Regions from separate parts of the Paenibacillus sp. FSL R5-0928 genome, predicted to be linked through region 2. Evidence: a T-box and tRNA genes for the amino acid it is inferred to sense, from the RefSeq annotation. Region 2 holds a T-box; the other holds one or more tRNA genes.

Region 1 (3,385 bases), 3.1 Mb from region 2:
ATTAAAGCGGTACGCGAGCTGGGTTCAGAACGTCGTGAGACAGTTCGGTCCCTATCTGTCGTGGGCGCAGGAAATTTGAGAGGAGCTGTCCTTAGTACGAGAGGACCGGGATGGACGTACCGCTGGTGCACCAGTTGTTCCGCCAGGAGCATGGCTGGGTAGCTACGTACGGACGGGATAAGCGCTGAAAGCATCTAAGCGTGAAGCCCCCCTCAAGATGAGATTTCCCAATTAGTAAGACCCCTTGAAGACGACGAGGTAGATAGGTTGGAGGTGGAAGTGCAGCAATGCATGGAGCTGACCAATACTAATCGGTCGAGGGCTTATCCTATACTTAGAATGCAGATTCGTTTCGGATTCAGTTTTCAGGCGATTAAGCTTGGTATGAATATTCCCTGATAGCTCAGTTGGTAGAGCACTCGACTGTTAATCGAGTTGTCACAGGTTCGAGTCCTGTTCGGGGAGCCATATGGAGAGGTGTCCGAGTTTGGCCGAAGGAGCACGATTGGAAATCGTGTAGGCGCCACAAGCGTCTCGAGGGTTCGAATCCCTCTCTCTCCGCCACAAATTTTTAATTAGTATGGCCCGTTGGTCAAGGGGTTAAGACACCTCCCTTTCACGGAGGTAACATGGGTTCGAATCCCATACGGGTCACCAAATTTTCACTTGATTTATCCTAGTGGACTTTGGTACAATAACAATTGTTGTTTATGGAGGCTTAGCTCAGCTGGGAGAGCATCTGCCTTACAAGCAGAGGGTCGGGGGTTCGATCCCCTCAGCCTCCACCATAACATATTTTTACTGACGCGGGGTGGAGCAGCCCGGTAGCTCGTCGGGCTCATAACCCGAAGGCCGCAGGTTCAAATCCTGCCCCCGCAACCAATTAACTTAAGCAATTATATCTTTTGGAACCGTGGTGTAGTTGGCCTAACATGCCTGCCTGTCACGCAGGAGATCGCGGGTTCGAATCCCGTCGGTTCCGCCATTTTCATCATGGCTCGGTAGCTCAGTCGGTAGAGCAGAGGACTGAAAATCCTCGTGTCGGCGGTTCGATTCCGTCCCGAGCCACCATTTATCATCACAAAAGAATGAGTGCCATGCCGGTGTAGCTCAATTGGTAGAGCAACTGACTTGTAATCAGTAGGTTGGGGGTTCAAGTCCTCTCGCCGGCACCATCCTTGGAGGATTAGCGAAGTGGCCAAACGCATCAGACTGTAAATCTGCTCACGTAAGTGTTCGGTGGTTCGAATCCATCATCCTCCACCAGTTTTTAGGGGCATAGTTTAAAGGTAGAACAACGGTCTCCAAAACCGTTGGTGTGGGTTCAATTCCTGCTGCCCCTGCCAAGTTCTTTCTAAAGTTTAATATGGCGGCCGTGGCGAAGGGGTTAACGCACCGGATTGTGGTTCCGGCATTCGTGGGTTCGAGACCCATCGGCCGCCCCATTTTCTTTAAAAATGAATAATGGCAACAATATCAACTTAATATGGCGACTGTGGCGAAGGGGTTAACGCACCGGATTGTGGTTCCGGCATTCGTGGGTTCGAGACCCATCAGTCGCCCCATTTTACTTTAAAATGTTATTGGGGATTAGCCAAGCGGTAAGGCAACGGACTTTGACTCCGTCACTCATAGGTTCGAATCCTATATCCCCAGCCATTTTATGCGGACGTGGCTCAGCGGTAGAGCATCGCCTTGCCAAGGCGAGGGTCGCGGGTTCGATTCCCGTCGTCCGCTCCAAAATTTACATGGCGCCATAGCCAAGTGGTAAGGCAAAGCTCTGCAAAAGCTTTATCCCCAGTTCAAATCTGGGTGGCGCCTCCATTTAGTTCATATGTGCCGGCGTGGCGGAATGGCAGACGCGCTCGACTCAAAATCGAGTGGGAAACCGTGGAGGTTCGAGTCCTCTCGCCGGTATCTTAAAAAGGTTAGTAAGAATGCTTTTATAAGCAATCTTACTAACCTTTTTTCTTTATGTTCTTAGTTTTACAGGATTAAGCCGTTGAATAGAGGAGTTTCTCTATTTCAACGGCTTTTTTTAATCTGATTAGTGATTAACCTGATTGATTATTAATGCGGAATGCTCGCGGGGTATGACCTATTTCTCGTTTAAACATATTGCAGAATTGGGCATCGTTCACAAAACCTGCAGCAGCAGATACTTCAGAGATTTGCATCTGAGTATGACGTAATAGAGATTTTGCATACTCCAGGCGTTTTAACAGCAAATACCGCAGGGGTGAGGACCCGAAACGTTCTTTAAATAGATGGCGAAAACGATCGTAGCTATATCCGGACATTTCTGATAGTGTTTCGACGGACAATTTATGGCGATAATGCTCATTCATATAATTAAGGACATATTGTACTCGATCTTCTGATGGGGATTGATATCCAGAGGCACTAAGAAGCCTCATAAGATGGACGGTAATCTCGCTCATTTGTAGGTTTAGAAGCTCAGAGAATCCGTCTTGCTTGCGTGTAAACTCTGCTTTCATTCGCAGCAGGATTTGAAGAACGGTTTGATCTTTATCATCTTCATATACGCCGAGCAGATTACTCATATTAGGGTGTTCCGAGTGGAAGCCTACAAATAATACATTTGCATCCTCACGGTGGTGCTCGTCATGTTTATGATTGGGTGGCACAAGCGCGAAAGAAGAGGAGCGAAAATGGTAACTTCGTGGGCCAACATTGGTTGTCCCTACCCCCTGTAAATAATAGACCAGTTCGTAGCATTCATGCTGGTGTGGAGGGATATAAGTATTTAGCTCATGTGTGGCACTTACAATATATAGAACACGATCCATGATGATCCTCCAATACTTATGTTTTAGCCGAATCGTACAAAACTATGACCGAAATCATATAATTATTTTTAATAATATTTGTTATGATCGTATCAATAAATCCGAAAGTTCGCAACCTGACTGGCCATCTCGTTCGGAAATAAAGCGGATTATTAATAATAATGGTATTTTTATTGCTATTTTTGAGCCTAAACGTTAAATTTATTACTTTTAATGATACTTTATTTGGAAAAAAGAGAATTTCCATTTGAACCGTGAATTATACAATGGGTGAAGATGGGGATTCTGCCGGATTACTAACCAACTAAAATTAGGGGTGGAATAGAGTAATGAATAAAAAAGTTCTTTCTTTGTTGTTATTAATGGTGATGGTTCTGGTCACAGCATGTGGGAATAACACGTCCAATAACGGTTCTTCTGCGAATACTGGATCAAACGCTGCTGAGGGTGGAGAAAAAGGTTCAGGGGATAAACTCAAGGTTGTATTGCTGATTCCGGGGACACTTGGGGATAAATCATTTTTTGATTCCGCTAATAACGGCTTGCAAAAGGTTAAGGATGAACTAGGTGCAGTA
Region 2 (3,385 bases):
TGCCATCTTACATATTAAAGTACCTGATCCGGAACTGTTTAATGGCATTGATTCTTCTAAGGTATCTAGAGCAGTCAAAGCAGCAGCTATTGCTCGCAAGAACTACTCCAAATATACTCGGAACAGCAAAATCAGCTGGTCTCTGGTCAAAGCGCCAACACGTGCTTGGGCGAACAAGGTTTTTGCCGATCTTCCTGAAGAAGAGCGGGTAGAGGCGATGTGGGAAGCTGTATTCCAGATGAATCGTGTGGGCAGCGATGATCCGGTAGCTGCTTGGAGAGAGCATATTGGTCAGTTGAAAGAAAGTCAGGATAGAATGAACGCTAAACGTTATAAAAGCCTGCATTACCGTGCTCCGGGAACGGATCTGCATGTAGAGCTTCCGGAAGGCCATTTATGGCGCGGGGGTGGCGGTGAGAATGATAAAGGTGTTTATTTTGTTGCTAATATGCCAACGGAAGAGATTTATTCCATGCCCCATCGTACTGGAGTGAATGGCACAGTTAGAAGCACGCTCCCTCTTAATTTGAATGGACGTTTAGTTGAAGGACTTTCATTCACTTTTGAAAAGGGGAAAGTCGTAGCTTATGAAGCTGAATCCGGACGTGAGCATTTAACCTCACTGCTGGCAACGGATGAAGGTGCATCTTATCTAGGAGAAGTAGCCTTAGTGCAGCATGATTCTCCAATCTCTCGCTTGAACCGCATTTTTTACAATACAGGGATTGATGAGAATGCCTCCTGCCATTTCGCGCTAGGAAGTGCTTATCCTGTAAATATTGAAGGCGGCACAAAGCTTACGAACGAAGAGCTTGTGGCTAGAGGAGCTAATGTCAGCTTAACTCATGTCGATTTTATGATCGGTTCAGCAGAGCTGGATATTGACGGAGAGCTGGCGGACGGCACGATTGAACCCGTATTCCGTAAGGGAAATTGGGTGTTGTAAGGAGAAGAAAAAAGCCGGATCTCTTCCAATGAGCTTCCGGCTTTTTTGAGTACCTATAAATATCATTTTTAGATTGAAAAATAGTTAAGACTCATAGCCTCACGTACTTCGGCCATTGTTTCCTGAGCAATGCTGCGGGCATGCTGTGTTCCAGAGATTAAGATTTCCTGCACAAGCTTGGGCTTAGTAGCATAATAGGAACGCCGCTCTCGCATCGGTTCTATAAGCTGATCTAGAGCTGTCGAAATCAACTGTTTGCAAGCAGAACAACCCATGGTACCCCGCTCACAGCCTTCACGAATTTCGGTTACCCCCGCTGAGCGAAAAGCACCATGATAAGCAAAAATAGGACAGATATCTGGATGTCCGGGATCATTTTTATGCACACGCGCAGGATCGGTTGTGGCTTTTCTTATCTTGAAGGTGATTTCTTCCTTAGTGGAGTCCAGCTCGATGGCATTGCCAAGGCTTTTACTCATTTTAGCGTTGCCATCCGTACCCACAAGTCTCGGCGTCTCACTGATCAGCGCTTTGGGTTCCACCAGTATCGGGCTGTACAGCTCGTTGAATCTGCGGACGATTTTGCGGGTTAATTCCAGATGGGGGAGCTGGTCTTCTCCTACAGGAATGATCGTTGCTTTACAAAAAGTTATGTCAGCAGTCTGACTAACTGGATAACCTAGAAAACCGTAATACAATTCATCAAAGCTGGAATTTTTTGATTCGGCTTTAATCGTGGGATTATGCCGTAAAGAATTCACAGTAACAAACATAGAGAACAAGATGGTCAGCTCTGCGATTTCAGGGATCATCGATTGAATAAATATAGTTGTTTTCTCCGGATTTATACCCGCAGATAAATAGTCCAGTGTGATCTCATGCAGATGTTGACCCAGTAGCTGCGGACGATCAAAATGGGTCGTTAGGGCTTGAATATCCGCTAAAAACACAAAAGTTTCATATTGCTCCTGAAGGGCTACTCGGGTCTGCAAGCTGCCGGCGTAATGGCCAAGGTGAAGCTTTCCAGTCACTCGATCTCCAGTTAAGACACGTTCGTTCATCATATAAAAATTCCTCCTGTTATTTAGCATTTGGTTACACTCGAGTCGCCACCACCAGCCATCATCCATGGCCATCACCTCCTTTAAATGACAAAAAAACCTCATCCAATAAGGACGAAGTTGTCGTGGTACCACCTTAAATGATCGTGTCACCTTACGATTCTTGGCTTTCGATCTTCTCTTACCTGTACGGAGAGGTTGAATTAATTCTCGATACAGGTCCCTTGATAACGGCGGGAACCCCGGTTTTCCCTACTGCATCCATTAAGATAGTTCGGAAAAACAACTATAAAGGCCATTCGAGCATACGCTGGTCACCGGTTCGCACCTACCACCGGCTCTCTGAAGACCATGTTCGTCTGTCTACTTACCCTTTGTCATCGTTGTTCATGATATGTGAATTATTGTAATTCTGAACAGGGGTGTTGTCAATGAGTGGAAATCGTATGGTGATTGATGAGGTATCTAGGTTTATATGATCTAGCAAAGTATACCTTAAATGTATATAATCATCAGGAATTTAGTCCAATCTATCATTGCGGATTCACAATATACTACTCTATAACCTTGAAATGGAGTGATGATAAATGGCGACAATAATAAGTTATGGGTCACAGGCAAAAATCCCGTTAGATCCGTTTACTACAGCTATAACGGTTGCAGGGATTCCTGGAGCTGGAGCGGGTCTAGCCACAGCGCAAGTAAATATTAGTCCGGCTAATCCGGCTTCTTTCTCCAGTAGAGTCGAGTTAAATGGTAGTTTTAGTCTTACTGCACTTGCTAATAGCCAATTTCTTGTTATCATCCGACGAGCTGGAGTCGATATTTATAGATCCTTTTATCGTTTTACTACTATTACTGATATTCAATTAAGTGCTCAGTGGGTTGATGGTGCTTATATTGGAGTCCACAACTATGAATTGGTAATTCAGAATGATAGCAACTTGCCTATAAATCTATTTGGACCCATATCATTCACAGCAACTGCTATTGGAGGAGAGGGCGTAATTTAAGTTATGTTCCTATGCGCCATTCAAGGGACGGGTGAATCAAAGCTTTGGACAGTTGAATCGATCTGATTCAGCTGTCCTTTTTTCATGAACGTATAATTGAAGTGCAACTCTCGCAGCATAAATATCCAACCATACCCTTGATAGAGCGGTTTATTTATTTAAAATGTTATCCTCTAAAACAGCGTATTTATCGCCGAATTGCTTAATGATATGTTGTTCTCCCCAATTACATAATGCAGTCAAAATATCGCTTAAACTATCACCATATTCACTAAGCTCGTATTCTACTTTTGGTGGAACCTGATTATAAACAATTCGGTTGATGATTCCATCTGCCTCAAGCTCGCGTAGCTGCTGGGTTAACA

Evidence for each region. The T-box of region 2 lies ahead of trpS (tryptophan--tRNA ligase). A T-box ahead of a tRNA ligase gene usually reads a tRNA of that ligase, here a tRNA-Trp.
Region 1: it has a tRNA-Trp gene. The T-box ahead of trpS (tryptophan--tRNA ligase) is inferred to sense a tRNA for this amino acid. The anticodon was not compared.

Annotation. Positions count from the first base shown of each region.
Region 1 is NZ_CP150225.1:6,213,465-6,216,849, reverse strand. It holds rRNA gene MKZ16_RS28095 (23S ribosomal RNA) at 1-331, shown strand, start outside; tRNA gene MKZ16_RS28090 (tRNA-Asn) at 393-468, shown strand; tRNA gene MKZ16_RS28085 (tRNA-Ser) at 472-564, shown strand; tRNA gene MKZ16_RS28080 (tRNA-Glu) at 583-657, shown strand; tRNA gene MKZ16_RS28075 (tRNA-Val) at 713-788, shown strand; tRNA gene MKZ16_RS28070 (tRNA-Met) at 806-882, shown strand; tRNA gene MKZ16_RS28065 (tRNA-Asp) at 908-985, shown strand; tRNA gene MKZ16_RS28060 (tRNA-Phe) at 996-1,071, shown strand; tRNA gene MKZ16_RS28055 (tRNA-Thr) at 1,100-1,175, shown strand; tRNA gene MKZ16_RS28050 (tRNA-Tyr) at 1,181-1,266, shown strand; tRNA gene MKZ16_RS28045 (tRNA-Trp) at 1,273-1,346, shown strand; tRNA gene MKZ16_RS28040 (tRNA-His) at 1,370-1,445, shown strand; tRNA gene MKZ16_RS28035 (tRNA-His) at 1,490-1,565, shown strand; tRNA gene MKZ16_RS28030 (tRNA-Gln) at 1,585-1,659, shown strand; tRNA gene MKZ16_RS28025 (tRNA-Gly) at 1,666-1,740, shown strand; tRNA gene MKZ16_RS28020 (tRNA-Cys) at 1,751-1,824, shown strand; tRNA gene MKZ16_RS28015 (tRNA-Leu) at 1,839-1,917, shown strand; gene MKZ16_RS28010 (AraC family transcriptional regulator) at 2,055-2,810, opposite strand; gene MKZ16_RS28005 (BMP family ABC transporter substrate-binding protein) at 3,140-3,385, shown strand, end outside.
Region 2 is NZ_CP150225.1:3,116,317-3,119,701, forward strand. It holds gene MKZ16_RS13940 (aminopeptidase) at 1-946, shown strand, start outside; gene trpS (tryptophan--tRNA ligase) at 1,015-2,010, opposite strand; T-box leader at 2,115-2,397, opposite strand; gene MKZ16_RS13950 (hypothetical protein) at 2,595-3,020, shown strand; gene MKZ16_RS13955 (winged helix-turn-helix transcriptional regulator) at 3,171-3,385, opposite strand, start outside.